One region of the Enterococcus sp. DJ147D b genome, then DNA from elsewhere that is predicted to be linked to it. Evidence: riboswitches for the same ligand, from Rfam matches in the RefSeq annotation. Region 1 holds a riboswitch; the other holds the start of a gene.
The links. A riboswitch is a leader RNA that binds a small molecule or an ion and turns the genes downstream of it on or off. The one in region 1 is predicted to bind magnesium.

Region 2: it holds a riboswitch for magnesium, as region 1 does, so the genes downstream of both, mgtA (magnesium-translocating P-type ATPase) here and AC4BD1_RS05725 (FtsW/RodA/SpoVE family cell cycle protein) in region 1, are expected to answer to the same signal.

The regions. Positions count from the first base shown of each region.
Region 1 covers NZ_CM177104.1:1,187,609-1,195,673, reverse strand. The annotation lists gene AC4BD1_RS05735 (phosphatase PAP2/LCP family protein) at 1-798, opposite strand, end outside; gene AC4BD1_RS05730 (FtsW/RodA/SpoVE family cell cycle protein) at 842-1,993, opposite strand; gene AC4BD1_RS05725 (FtsW/RodA/SpoVE family cell cycle protein) at 1,971-3,113, opposite strand; M-box (ykoK) riboswitch at 3,228-3,395, opposite strand; gene AC4BD1_RS05720 (ABC transporter permease) at 3,724-6,462, opposite strand; gene AC4BD1_RS05715 (ABC transporter ATP-binding protein) at 6,473-7,174, opposite strand; gene AC4BD1_RS05710 (TetR/AcrR family transcriptional regulator) at 7,334-7,885, shown strand.
Region 2 covers NZ_CM177104.1:439,862-447,926, reverse strand. The annotation lists gene mgtA (magnesium-translocating P-type ATPase) at 1-2,561, opposite strand, end outside; M-box (ykoK) riboswitch at 2,935-3,111, opposite strand; gene ndk (nucleoside-diphosphate kinase) at 3,310-3,765, shown strand; gene AC4BD1_RS02180 (helix-turn-helix domain-containing protein) at 4,230-5,099, opposite strand; gene AC4BD1_RS02175 (sulfatase-like hydrolase/transferase) at 5,292-7,370, opposite strand; gene AC4BD1_RS02170 (GNAT family N-acetyltransferase) at 7,467-7,874, opposite strand; gene AC4BD1_RS02165 (hypothetical protein) at 7,937-8,065, opposite strand, start outside.

The sequences.
Region 1 (8,065 bases):
TTTCGTATTTCCTTTTCGTTCAACGGGTGAATACATTGAATCTGCCATTTTTTGACTACTGTGGTAAAAGCGCAAAGCAAAAACACTCAAACCAGAAACAATGATAACAAGCACAGTAACTAAACTTAGTAAAACTTTTTGTCCTGTTGAAAAACGACTTTTTCTAGTTTGCAGAATAGTGAATGTTTCTTGTCGTAAGTGTGGATAAAAAAGACCAGCTGTTCCAAAAGTCGTCCCATACCCAAGCAACAATCCAGTAAAAACATCACTGAAATAATGGACACCTAAGTAAATGCGACCACCAGCAATCACAGCTAATAAGAAACAGAAAACCAGTTTGATTGGTAAAGAAATCTTTTGATTGCTGAAAGCATAAATCACAACCATGGAACAAACAAATGTCATGATCAATACGGAGTGCCCACTTGGAAAACTGTAGGACGAACGTGCAAGATATTGCAATTGATCTGGGCGTGTTCGTTGGATCAAATGCTTTAAGACATAGCCAATACCACTAACAAATAGGAGATTCCCCAAACACCAAATTGCTAAAGATTTTCGATTCTTTCTTAGTAAAAAAATTGCTATTACGCCAAAAATAAGTAACATTGTACCAATCGTTGCTACCTTCGCTACCAAACCTATCAAAACAGTTATATAGGCATTATCGGGTAACCGATGTTGGATGAAAATTTGATCCACATGATGAAGCCATGGCGCATCCGTCATAACACCACTTGTAACTACGAGTAGTAAGAACAAAGCAGCAGTACTGTTCAAAAACAATTTCTTTCGCATAAAGTATCCTCACTTTTTATTCTTTTATTTTGTTCATAACAAGCTATTTTTTCTTGAATCCCATCGTGACACCTAACCCAATTCCTAACACAATCAGTGAAGTACCTCCTTGACTTAAAAAGGGTAATGGAATACCGGTTAGTGGCAATATGCCAATTGCTGCACCAATATTTTCAAAAATTTGAAACATCAGCCCAAAAACAAACGCTACTGCAAGATACAGATTCGCTTTGTTATTTGTCTTCAGCGCTGCAGAAAGTATTTGATAAAACAAATAAAAATATAGAAAAATAACAAATGCTGCGCCCATAAAGCCAAAGCCCTCACCAACTACGGTAAAGATCATATCTGATTCTCGAACTGGCACATACACAGAGATCCCGCTAATCCCACGTCCAAATAATCCCCCGCTACCAATTGCATAAAGACTTTGAACTTGCTGATACGCAATCGTGTCACGATATTGAAATGGATCGATCCACGCGCGAACACGATCTAATTGATAGGTCTTAAAATGTAAAGAGTAGAGCAACTTGTTTCCCCATTCGCTGAACACCAGAACTAACAATGTACCACCTAACATTGCACCGATGCTTGTGATGATCGTCAAGATTTTCCAATGTACCCCAGCAATAATAAACAGCGCACCTAGAATCGCAATAAAAACTAAACTTGTCCCAAAGTCTCGCTGCAGAAACATCAACAAAAAGGTAGGTAAACTGTACATGACAATTTTTCTTAAATAACCTAAGTCACTTTTCAAATCTCTTGCTAATTTTTTTTGAGGCCATTCCATTTCAAAACGAACTGTCAGACGTACCATAAAAAGAATAAAACTTAGTTTCATCAACTCAGAAGGCTGGAAAGAAAATGAGCCGATTCGCAACCACCGTTTTGTGTTTGTTAAAACATACATTGATGGATCATAAAACCAATATAAGAGAGCCATCAATCCCAGTGACAGCACATACAAAATTGGTGCATATCTTAGTAAAGTTGCTGCAGGAATTCTACTAGTCGCAACTAGCAAGATAAATGAAACTAGACAAAAAATCGTTTGTTTGAAGACAATATGCCTAACATCGACCCCATCCAAATCAGCAGCTTTTGCTTGCACTCCGATACTCATCAAATAAAAAAGGAAAATTGGCAAAAACAGAGAATAATTTAACTCATTGCTCAAACGTTTGACCATTTACGCTTACCTCCGAAGAGAATTTTAGACAGATTCCTAAAGCAATCGATAAGAACAAATAACTTGTTCCTCCATAACTGATGAATGGTAATGGAATTCCCGTCATTGGAATCATTCCTAAGATACTTGCAATATTAATACTTGTTTGTAAGAGCAACAAAGTCCCGACACCAAAATAAATCAGGCTAATTTGTTGACTAGTTTCTTTTGCAGCTAACATAAATAATCGAAGAATGATTAAAAAAAGAAGTGCTAACACGATTAGTCCGACGATAATTCCCAATTCTTCTACTAAAATCGAATAAATAAAATCTGTTTCTGCTACTGGTAAATATCCTTTTTTTGTAATACTATTTCCTAACCCGCGGCCAAAAAAACCACCATTATATAACGCATAATAGGAATGACTCATCTGAAATCCTTTTCCATAAGGATCTAAAAAAGGATCTCTCACTAACTGAATACGGTCATAGGTATGCATGAATAAATTTGGCAAAAGATCATGATTACCTAGAAAAAGGATTGTTCCTCCTACCACAGCAACTCCTGCAATGGTTGCGAAAAAAATGGCAATTGAAAACTGATAAGGCAACTGTGCTGTCGTAATGATGACTAGTGCGATTCCCCAAAGAATGATTGCACCTGTCACTTTCGGTTGAAATAAAATCAGCAACCCACTAAATAAAACAAGAGCATAAGGTACCCACATTTCCTTCTTCCTTCGTTCCACCCGAAAAAAATACGCTAGATAAAGAATCAATGCAACGTTTGTTATTTCAGAAGGCTGAAATTGAATACCAACTAACGAAACCCATCGTTGTGCACCGTTGATATTTACACCAATGACATAAACCAAAATCAAACTAACGATTCCCAAACCCAGCAGACTTTTGGCAAGGAATCCTTTTAATAAAATTTTCTTTTTTAGCCGATAAATGCCAGCAATCACAAACCAACTCATTCCTATAAAAATGGCTTGCTTATAAAACAGCGATAATGCATTCTGACCCTCAACTGTCAGTCTGTACGAACTTGCGCTGAACACAAGTAAGAGACCGACTACGCTTACGCCTAAATATGGTAATAATAATAGCCAGTCGATCGATTTTCTTTTTCTCACAATGTTCTCTCCCCTTTTTAAGCACCTGTTTAAGACGGGAGAGAAACAGTAAATAGCCTTAAAAAAAGGACACCAAACGTTAGCAAAAAAACTAACAAATCTGGTGTCCCACACAATTAATCTCATCGTCTGAGTTTTAGCACTAAACAACGTAAAGAATTACTCTTAGCTATTTTATGAAAAGCCTTAATCCGACAATTCCTATTTTACACATTGGCGTCTTTCGACGTTTCTGCGCAATAGCCTGTGTTTGTTTAGGAGCCTCACCTAACAAGTTTACTTATATTTAATTTCATAAAAATATTACTTTTTTTCTCGAAGAATATCAAAATAAATCGTAAAAAACCGAATCTTCTTTAGAGTTGCTTATGAAATCATTTAGAAAAAATTTATATTTGGCCAAAAATAAGCCAAATTCAGAAGTGAGAGTAAATAATGATAGAGCAGTTTGTTGAAAAATCTGTTTATGTAAAAAGACACAGGTCTATTCTTACCTCGCCATCAGACTAGCTAATCTTGTACTCTTTTTAAGAACTAGGTCAGTACATTCAACTCTAACGTAAAAAAGTTTTGTCAGGCACTTAACAGTGACAGACAAAACTTTTTTGTTTTACTCATTCGATTTCAAAGCACTAATCATATCAATTTCTTTTAACTTTTTGTGCGTGATGAACATCACGATAGCAGAAAAAATAATCGTCAAAGCACCTGAAACTAAATAGCCCATTTTCGGAATCAAAAGTGGAAAAGCCATATTGTCGGCGCTAGCCATCGTAATAATGAACCATGTCAAGACCTTACCAATACCACAGCCCAATAAGATCCCTACCAAAGTAAAAATGACGTTTTCCCGAATGATATACATCGTGACCTCTCCGTCAAAGAATCCTAAAACTTTGATTGTCGCTAATTCTCGTTCCCGCTCTGATACATTGATATTCGTCAGATTAAATAAAACAACAAAGGCTAACGTGCCTGATAAAACAATAAAAATCAAAACGACTGGACGTAAATTATCACTAGCAAAAGCTTGTTTACTTGCTTGAGTACTCATAAAAGTCGTTGTTGTCACTTGATTGGTAGCTTGTAATTGATTCGCTAATTTCGTTTCATCTTGAGAAGACATTTCATGACTTTTGAAGATGATCGTATTTTCAGTGAAATCTTTATCCATGACTTGTTGATAGTAGTTTTGATCCATATAAATTGTATTACCTAAGTAATTTTCAACGATTCCACTAATCTTTATTTTTACTTTTTTACCCTCATTATCTTGAATCGTCAGATTACTTCCGACCTTCGCGTTGTAAGCTTTCGCTACACCTTCCGTGACAACTGCTCCACCATTGGGGATCTCTACGGTTGTTTTTTTGTCTGTTTTTTTCAAAGTGAAATAATCTTTAGCACGATCCGTATCCTTAAAAGCATACAACGATGCACTTAAATCACTGACCCCATCTTTTTTGAATTTCACTTGATCAGCAAAAACATTCATACTACCTTTGACTTGGTCATGAGCCCTCAGCACTTCATTCGCTTTTTGGGCATCTCCCTCATCTTTCACCGTAACGATTCCTTGAAAGTGATTCAATTGCTTAAACTGAACATCCACCACCCCACCAATGGAATCTTGTAACCCGAACCCAGCTACCATTAAGCCCATACAGCCTGCTATCCCAAGAATCGTCAAAATTGCTCGAGCTTTATAGCGAAAAAGATTTCTGTACGTCACTTTTTGATTAAAACTCAATCGGCTCCATAAAGGTGTAATGTATTCTAACAAAATTCTTTTTCCAGGTTTTGGTGCTTTAGGCATCAAAAGCGCCATGGGTTTTTCCCGTAAATCTTTAACCAAGATATAAATAGTAGATACAACAGTTGCAAAAAGTGCCGCAAGTATTGCCACTAAAATCGGCCAAAACCAAAAATCCGTCGGGTAATTTTCAAAAACATAATTTTTTTTCAGCATGGTAAAAACTACAGGTGGCAGTCCTTTGGTTCCGATGATAACGCCTAAAACAGTTCCGACAGTTCCTGTCAATAGAGCATACAATAGATATTTTTGAGCGATTTCACTGTTTCGATAGCCCAATGCTTTCAACGTACCAATCTCTTTTCGATCTTCTTCAACCATACGTGTAATGGTAGTAAATGTAATCAAGATGCCAATCAAAAAGAAAAAAACTGGAAAGACATTCCCAATTGCATCGATCCGGTCTGATAAACTAGTAAACTCTGTAAAACCAGGATTTGAACTTCGTTGAGTCAGAAGGTAATTTGGCGTTTTGATAGACTCAACATCTTTTTTTGATTGGTCAATCTTCTCTTGCGCTTTTGATAACGTTTGTTGGTTTTCCATGAGCTCTGTCTGTTTTTCAGCAAGCCCTGTGGTAGCTTTTTCTAACTCACCTTGTGCTGACGCCAATTGTTCTTTCGCGATAGTTGGACCGTAAATCGTTTCAAGTTGCGCTTTTTGTTGTTCCAACTGTTGTTGTTGACTATTCAATTGTTCTTTCGCTGTATTCAGTTCATTCTGCCCATCAGTCAGCTTTTGTTGGTTTTCTTGTAATTCTTGTTCTCCTTTGATGATTTCTTGATTAGCTATCGCTTGCAACTCCGTTTTTCGTTGCTCTTTACGCTCATCAAAAAGTTTTTGTAATTTTTCCTCGTGAACGATCATTTGATCTTTATACACATCAGACATAATATCTTTCTCTTGTAAATCAGAGAAACGCAAATACAAAATAGAATAGGTTTCACTGGCAAAGGCAGTTTCAGGCAAGTAAACATATCCATCTATTGTCCCATCCCCTACGGTCGTCACACCACGTTCTTTTTTATCAACATATATAGGTGAAGACACATAACCCGTGACTGTAAAGTTCTCATCTTTTAATTGGCTATCTTTGATGGTGATTTTACTTTTGATGGGGTATTGTTCTTTTAAGCTCTCATCTATCAACAACTGTTGATTATTTTCTGGATAATTTCCTTGTAATAGTGTCAATTTATTTTGCTTTTTATCCTCAGCATAAGAATAAACTTGTAAATTACGATCTTGTTGCTCTTCCACATAAGGAAAACTATAACCTAATTCTCCCTTGGCACCAGCTATTTTTTCAGCAATAGCCAAATCTTCATTTGTCAGACCAGCAGTTCCTTGAATTTGTATATCTGAAACGTTATGGTTAGTAACAAATTCTTGGACAGTTTTTTCAAGATTTGGCCCGATGGATTTGATTCCTACAAACAATAAAACCCCCATGAAGATAATTAAAATGATTGCGATAAATCGTCCTAAACTTTGTCGAATATCGCGAAATACACTACGAATATAGAGATTTTTCATTTTTGTTCCCTCACCACTCAATCTCTGCCACAGGCAACGGGGTCTTGTTGATTTCTACCGAACGTACTTTGGCATCATTGATGTGAATAATCCGATCTGCCATTGGTGCGATTGCCGAATTGTGAGTAATTAAAAGTACTGTCCGTCCTTGTTTTTTAGCTACATTTTGTAATAACGTCAAGACTTGCTTTCCTGTTTCGTAATCAAGCGCTCCTGTCGGTTCATCACAGAGTAAAATTTTAGGATTTTTTGCTAACGCACGGGCAATTGCCACTCGTTGTTGTTCCCCACCAGAAAGTTGAGCTGGAAAGTTCTTCATCCGTTCGCCAAGACCAACTTGACGTAAGGTTTCCTCTACGCCTAAGGCATCTGGGGATACAGCAGTGGCTAACTCCACATTTTCTTTTGCAGTCAAGTTAGGAACTAAATTATAAAATTGAAAAACAAAACCTACATCCGTTCGTCGAAACTCCGTTAATTGTCGATTATTGAAATTTGCAATATCCACCCCATCAATGATAATCTGCCCCTCATCAGGTGTATCCATCCCACCCAAGATATTCAATACTGTTGATTTACCGGCACCACTAGGACCTAAAATCACAGCTAACTCCCCTTCTTCAACTGAGAAATTGATGTCGTTATTCGCTGTAATGGTTGTGTCCCCCATTTGATATCGTTTAAACTCATTCTTCACTTCAATATAGCTCATGTTTATTCACCTCGCCATGTTTTCAACACCCTGTTGATTATATACTCTGTTGTTAGTATAATCATTTCAATCACTCATGGCAATAAGCAAAGAACTTGGAGTTGTCATTGAGTAGACAAAATTTACTAATCTGTTCATTAAATGAAAGGAAGCTTACTCATGGCTGGAATCAAAAATAATCGTCGAACTATTTATACAAAAAAAATAATCAATGAAGCTTTTTTAAATTTGTTGTCTGAAAAGGAGCTCCAAAAAATAACTGTTACAGATATATGTAAATTAGCCGATGTCAATCGTGGTACTTTCTACAATTACTATACAGATACCATGGATCTGTTTCACCAAATCGAAGCACAACTTATCGAAAGAATTCTTCCCTTAATCAGAATCGACAGTGACGAAGAGTTGGCCTCATGGTTAAGTCGCCTAATTGCTATTTTAAAAGAAGCACAACCTCTTTCTTCTATTTTGACCCGCAATTACCAAGATAGTCACCTAATCAAAACTATTTTTCAAGAAGTACACGAGGTAGCCATTGAAAGTTTTGCTGCTCGATACCACGAAGACGATCCCCGATTGCTCGAATATTATTTCACTTATTTTGTCCGAGGTGTTCTAGGAACAGTGGATGAATGGTTGACCAATGATGATGGAACCAGTGCCGATGAGTTGAGCCGAGTGTTAGCTCAAGTCTTACCATCAGAGGACTAAAAAATTTTTTTAGTCTGTTCAATGCTTAACTGCCAATTGTTTAGTATCTTTTTAGTCGCTAAAATCGTTTTATCGATCACGCTATTCATTTGTGTATGAAAATAGCTATCTTTTTTGACTATTCAATTAACGCACATAGGTGAAGAAACATGATACTAATTTAAAAAATAAAGAATCACC
Region 2 (8,065 bases), 750 kb from region 1:
ATCCAATAACTACCTGGTAATGGCATCAAACCTAATTCTGCGCCAAAACTTGTGAATGGCAAAACTGAACCCACGACAATTCCTAACGTAGTGATTGCTGTCATAGCAAAAGTTGCGTTGCTTTGGATAAACGGTAATTTTGGTGTACGTAACGCATGTAATACTAAAGTTTGTGACCAAAGTGACTCCACAAACCAACCTGCATGGAACAAGGCGATGAATACTACTTGTTGTGCGCCATTCAATGTATGGAAATCTCCTCCAACAACTGCTGGACAAATAACAAAATACATCAATAAATACGTTGTGATATCAAAGACAGAACTTGTTGGACCAAAATACACCATGAACTTGCCAATACTTGAAGCTTCCCATTTTTTAGGTTTTACTAAATATTCAGGATCCATTTTATCCCATGGTAATGAAATACAAGAAACATCATAGATTAAATTCAAGAATAAAATTTGTAAAGGTAACATTGGTAAGAATGGCAAAAAGGTGCTAGCAATCAAAACAGAAAACATATTTCCAAAATTTGAGCTAGCCGTCGCTTTGATATACTTCATAATATTACCAAATGTTTCGCGACCAGCTAAAAGTCCACGTTCTAAAATCATCAAGTCTTTTTCTAATAAGATGACATCTGCTGATTCTTTTGCAATATCAACAGCTGTATCAACTGAAATACCAATATCTGCTACTTTCATCGCAGGGGCGTCATTGATGCCATCTCCCAAGAACCCAACTGTGTGTCCATTATTTCTAAGCGCTGTAGTTAAGCGTGCTTTTTGTTGTGGGTTTAGTTTTACAAAAACATCATTTTCATCAACGACTTGTGAAAGTTGGTGATCATCCATAGAAGCAATTTTTTCACCGGTAATTAGCTCATCGATTTCTAAACCAACTTGGCGACAAACAGAGCGTGTTACTAGTTCGTTATCTCCAGTTAACACTTTAACAGCTACTCCGTGATCCTTCAATGCTTGTAGTGCTTGTTTCGTTGTTTCTTTTGGTGGGTCAAGGAATGCTAAGTAACCAATCAACACCATATCTGATTCATCTTTAACCGAGAATTCTCCAACTACACTTGGATTTGTTTTTTGTGCCACACCAATTACGCGTAATCCATCTTCATTAAGAGCTGTTACCTTTTCCAAAACTTCCTGTTTTCTTTCCTTCGTTAAAGGTGTAACGTCTCCTTCTAAATCGATAAATTTAGAAATACTCAACATTTCTTCAATCGCGCCTTTGGTAATCATCTGTGTCTTGCCTGTTATATCTTCTACAACAACACTCATTCGACGACGTTCAAAATCGAATGGGATTTCATCTATTTTTCTGTAACGAGTATTGGTTGTATCAAGTGTTTCTTCAGCTTCATCAATAATTGCGACATCAAGCAAATTTTTCAAACCCGTTTGATAATAACTATTTAAATATGCATGACGCAACACTCGGTCGTCTTCAGCACCTTCACAATTCATGTGATATTCTAAGATAATTTTATCTTGAGTTAATGTTCCTGTTTTATCTGTACATAAAATATCGATCGCGCCAAAGTTTTGAATTGCACTCAAATTTTTGATAACTGTTCCTTTTTTTGCCATCACGCTAGCGCCCTTAACCAAATTGGTTGTCACGATCATTGGCAACATCTCTGGTGTTAAACCAACTGCAACAGATAGTCCAAATAAGAACGCTTCTAGCCAATCTCCTTTAGTCAATCCATTGATGACAATCACAGTTGGGGCCATCAATGCCATAAACTTAATCAATAGCATTGATGTTTTGTGGATACCCAATTCAAAATTTGATTTGATTGGTTTTTCAGATAACGTTTGTGCTACATGACCAAACAACGTTTGGTTTCCCACGGCTACGATAATTCCTGTGGCACTTCCACTAATTACATTACTTCCCATAAACGCTAGATTTTCATAACTTGTTTCATTTTTACTCCCGTCCGTTGCAACTAACGCATTTTTTTCGACAGGATAACTTTCGCCTGTCAAAGCTGCTTGAGAAATAAATAAATCTTTTGCAGAGAGTAATCGCATGTCTGCAGGAATCATATCACCCGCAGATAATCGTACCAAGTCACCACAAACGATTTCTTCCATTGGAATCTCTTGGTATTTACCTTGTCGCTTGACAGCGGCTGTCACTTTTACTAATGATTTTAATTTCTCAGCTGCTTGATTTGAACGAACTGACTGAATCAAGGTCATTGTCCCACTCACAATTACCATACTAAAAATAATAATTACGCCGAATAAATCCTTCTCACCTGGAGCTGGTAATAAATATTCTGTAATAAACGAAATAATCCCTAAAGCAATTAGTACTAAAGTAAATGGTGTAATATAAGCTTTCAATACTTCAATTAAAAAAGGTGTTTTCTTTCCATATGAAATCGTATTATCTCCGTAGAGTTCTTTTGATTGTTCAATTTGTTCTGTACCCATTCCTTTTTCGCTGCTATGGAATAAGTCGAATAATGCACGTTCGCTTTTTTGTGCAAAACTTGCATATAATTTTTGCGTATCTTTCTTTTTTTCCATTGTCAATCTCTCCCTTGTATCAGAAAAACAGACATTTACTGTACTGTTTTTCCTATTTTTCGGGTCAAGAGAGAAGCATTTTTACATAAGTGAGCTGAAAACAGATAGATAATAGTTTCAGCAAACTGTTACTTTTCTCTTGTCCCTTTGGTTTCGGTAAACTGTCATCCATTTGTTCTCATCTCCCTTACGCTTTCATAAATCTGTTCTTTTTCTTTACAAAAATCTGCTCGTACTTGCCACATCAATGTCCCAACAAAAATCAGCTCCCTTAATTTTTGGATTACTAACATTTAAGCTGTTAGGTTGACAACAAAAAACCTTTCGCCAAAAACTCAGCGAAAGGTTGAAATAAGCACAGCAAAAAGAAGCTATTTCGATCTCATCGTTGAGTTTTGACACTATACAACGTAAAAAGCAAATACCTTTGCCTTTAGCTACCTTATGAAAAGCCTTAGATCGACAATTCCTGTTCTACCCATTGGCGTCTCTCGACATTTTTGGGCAGTAGCCTGTGTTTGTATAGGAGCCTCACCTAACAAATCTTATTTAGTTTTCCAGTGGTTACTGTAACAACGATTGACAGAAATGTCAAATTTATTTTCAAATTTTTTGCTTTTTCACAAATGAAGCACATTTATTTTCCTGGATCATTTAACAAAAAACTATGTTTTTTTGAATTTCATTTGTCATAAAAGCTTTTCATTACTATAATGAAACTATAGTAATGGATAAAAGGAGTGATCTTATGGAACACACGCTTGTGATTATCAAGCCAGATGGTGTCCGCCGACATCTAATTGGTCGTATTATTCAACGATTCGAAGAAAAAGGGTTAACAATCGTTGACATGAAACTAGCAACAATGACTCCTGAGCTTGCAAAAGAACACTATCAACACTTAGCTGGTCGTAGTTTTTTCCAAGAATTGATTGACTACATGATCTCTGGTCCTGTCGTTTATCTTGTACTAGAGGGTGATGACGTTATTGATATTGTCCGAAAAATGGTTGGCGCTACGAAGGCTGTAGATGCAATGCCCGGCACGATTCGTGGAGATTTTGCACTTCCTGGAACAGCAAACATCATTCATGCTTCAGACTCTCGTGATGCTTCAAAAAATGAGATTGCTCGATTTTTCCCATCAACACCTTATCAATACGAACAGAAGGATTTGCTAGAAAGTAGCAGTTCTCCATCTTAAAACACACTACCAAAAGCTAGGATATTCCACTCCTAGCTTTTTTGTCCCAACTAGTTCCCGAACATCGCAATTCAACAACCCACTTTTTTCAAAGAAAATCTGTCAAAATAATCTATTAAGTATCTTTTTTGAATCATTACCATCCTTTTCTGGTTATCCAAATATTCTTTCTACTGATCATTTACCTTACTTCAAAAGATAGCTCTTAGAGCCTCAACCTTATCTACGGTATTCCCAAAGCAACTTCTTTAGCAATAAATCCTCTTTTCATAAAAACATGAAAAACTATTTTTAGAAAAACATCCTTATTACTTTAAGCTAGGCGCTTTGCGCCACAACCTTTATCCACTGTGCTTCAAAAAAAGCCCTTCCAAACTCATCTAAATTATTCAAGAATCTGAGAAGTAATTTCTGAAATTATATTTTTATTTATTGAACGAGACATTTCTTACACGGCCTTTTTCTCAGGGTAAAAGTACGCGAAACTGTTCTTCCAACTGCTTACGCTGCTGTTTGCCCAAACTATATTCCAAAACAGAAAACAGTTGGTCGCACTCGTCCTCATCAATTAACTCGCCCAATCCAACAAGGATCATCTGTTTTTGATAATTCATCATTAATGTTTCATAAATAATTAAATTTTTTGCTTTTGCCGCAAGACTCCTTGATAAATCATCATTGACATTCCGCGCTTTTTTAAATCGTTTTTTCTTAATATAATGATTAGTTAAGTTTAATAAAAATAAATCCATATACTGATCAGGATTATTTGTTAAAGAAAAATTCCGCAATTTTTTTTTGATTTTCACGTAGTTATTTTCGATGAAGGACTCACTAAATAAAAAAGGTAGCTCAGCTAGAATTGTCATCTCAAACTGACTGTATTCTTGTATTCGCATAAAATAGTCTTCAATTTTTTTACATTCGTAACGTAAAAATTCAAATTGTAATTCTTTTTGCAATTGGCTATCAGTTTTTAAAAACATGTGAATATTCAACACTAAGTAATACAAATCTCCCGTTTGCTTGAATCGTTTTCGATTGTTTCCCACTTCCTTATATGGATCGAAATTTTCTTCTTGCACCTTGCTTAATAAACGTCTCGCTCTTCTACTTTTCTTTGGCTCTTCTAATCGATGGCGCAAAACTTCGTACTCTGCTAAAGACACATTTAAGCGAGCTAAGATTGCTTGTAAAGTCGTAAATGCAATTTTCCTTACCGTTCCTTTTTCCAGTCCTACTAATGATGTTTTCGAACAAATCCCCTCTGCCAATTCGGCTTGAGTTAATTTTTTACTGATTCGTAGGCTTCTAATCAATCTCCCGTCATGCATTGCTGTGTTCCTCCTTAAATTAATGTACTGTCGGTAAAAAATGGCTACCAAATTTATCAATTTTTCTGATACGTGTAATAAAAAAAGTACTGGGTTCACTATTTACATACGTAAAAAAGGAGAAAAATATTAAAACATAAAAAAAACTTCTGAAAAACAAAAATTTGTTTTTCAGAAGTTCAAATTGGCCATTTAATTCACAGTAGAGTCTGTAATTTTAGGATATAGATTTTTAGTCGTTTTATTTCCATTTTTGGAATAGACACTAGTTGATTCTTTTCCTTTTCGCTGTTCAATTGTTTCGTTTTTTTCTGCTTCTTTTTGATAATCGATTTTTTGTGGATCCACCGTCGTAAATCCATTTGGTACATAAAAACGTAATAAGTTTTCTTGATTCAATTTATCCGATAAACTTAACGCTTTTTTCACTTTCTCTTGATCTTTCGTGATTTCTTTTTGAATGCCCAGAGCCTCAGTATCTAGAATCTCTCCTGATTTATTATCATATGTTTTATTCCCCAAAACAGTGTAATTTGGAGTAACAAAATTACCATTTCTAAACGCAACGACCTGATCATGTTTAGCAGACAATAAATCTGTCCCAAAATGAACGTAATTTTTATCGTCTACACCAACTAAATGAAGTAATGTTGGTAAAACATCAATCTCTCCACCATATGTGTGACTAACTTTTCCGTTTGTATACCCTGGAATATGAATCATCAGTGGAACACGTTGCATTTGAGCATCATCAAATTCATTCCAAGTATTCGCATCTTTGCCCAGTGCTGCCGCTAGATCTTTGTTATCAGAATTTGAAATTCCAAAATGATCACCATAAATAACAAACATTGAATTTTGATAAATACCCGAAGCTTTCAAATAAGTGAAAAATTGTTCCAATGATTGATCAAGATAATGAGCTGTGCGTACGTAATTATCTACTGTACTGTTACCAGTATTTAATCCTGGAAAATCAAAGTTCTTATCATCAGTATAATACGGCGTGTGGTTTGTTACAGATAAGAATTTTGTATAAAATGGCTGTTGCAAATGTTCAAGATAGCCGACCGACTCGCTGAATAGATTTTTATCTAAAATACCATAGCCCAAAGTTTCATCTGTATCTTCGAAGTAAGAACGGTCAAAGAAATTGTCATAACCTAAATTTTTGTACACATGATCTCGATTCCAAAAACTAGCAACATTTCCGTGGAACACAGCGCTTGTGTAGCCTTGGCTTTGCTTTAGAATAGCTGGCGCTGCTTGAAAAACATTATCAGAACCTAGTTCAGTAAACAATGATCCTTGAGGCAGACCAAATGTACCAGTTTCTAGCATATTTTCCGCATCACTTGTTTTTCCTTGTCCCACTTCATGGAAGAAATTATCAAAACTAATGGTTGCTTGATTATCAAAAATACTATTAAGAAAGGGTGTCACTTCTTCTCCATCAACCTTCATGTTGATCAAAAATTGTTGAAAGCTTTCCAAATGGAGCACAATAATATTTTTTCCTTTTGCTATTCCAAACATACTTGTATCAGGTTCCGCATAATGGTCTTTCGTGTAATCTAAGACCTCAGTGATTCCGTTACTACTTGCATGCGCACGAACACTGCTTGTCATTCCGGTTTTGATTCCATCGTAAATCGTGTACGCGTCAATACCTAAATACTTAACAATGTAAGAGCGATCGAAGGTTCTCTGTAATAATTGCGGACGATTCGCTTCACTCAATGCTAAGTTTCCAGAAAAAATAAACGCAGCAAGACAGCTTATTGCAATTGCCATTGGTTTCCTCACTGGCTGGCTTTTAACGGGGACATTTTTGACAATTATCCAAATTAGCAAGCCAAGAAAGATCAGAATGTCCAACCAATACAAAATGTCGTGAGGTTTCATTAAAGAAAAGGAACTTCCTGACAGTCCTTGTGATACTTTTGAAAAACCTAGAACTGATTTAACTGTGATGAAGTCAGTAAATTCTCGATAAAAAATAATATTGCAATATAATAAAGTTGTATTCAATACATCTACAAAAAATAGCAAAAATAGTGCTGTTTTCGCTTTCTTCACATACAAAGATAGCCCAAATAATAACAACGTTGTTGCAACTGGATTAATCCATAGAATAAATGTTTGGACAATTCCTTCAACACCTAAAGAAAAATCAACATAGTAGGCTAAAAGAGTTTTTAACCAAAAAAATACACCTGCTAAAATAACAATAAACAAACGATTTTGACACCACTTTTTGATTGGAGTCACGACCATCACTTCTCTCTATTCACTTTTTTCGTACATTTTGAACTTCAAAAATGAGAATAAGCTAAAAGATGATTTTTTTTAATAAATTTTTATAGTTTAAGATAGATTGATAAAAGCGACTGTATCGCCTTTATCTGCCGAAGTAAACCCACATTTTTCATAAAAATGACGTATAGCTGGCGCCTCTTCTGTCAACAAGACTATTTGGCGAACTGTTTGATATTCTAATAATATTTGCTGCATCAATTCAAAACCGATTCCTTGGTTTTGAACTTCTTTTTTGACTAGAAGGTCTTGGATATAAATAATCGTTAACCCATCGCCAATGACTCGAATCAAACCAACTAGTTCGTTCTTTTTCCACGCAGTAATAACAGATAAGGATTGTTGAACTGCTTGCTGCAATTGCTCAATATCTTTCGTATAAGCTGTCCAGCCAACGTCTTCATATAACTCAAATAATTGTTGTTGTGTTAACTCTTTAGTTTTCAGATACGAAATCATTTTATCCCTCTTTTCTAAAAAAAAGTTGCGACAGCTGTCACAACTTTTTTCGCTATTTTTGATTACTGACTTGTTCCAGAAAGATGATTACTTGTAGCTGCGCTTTCAGATGAATTTGTTGATACTAGTGTATTTGTTGAGTCAGTTGTCTTTGTTTTTTGATGACTTGAATCACTGGTTTTCGTTGGCGT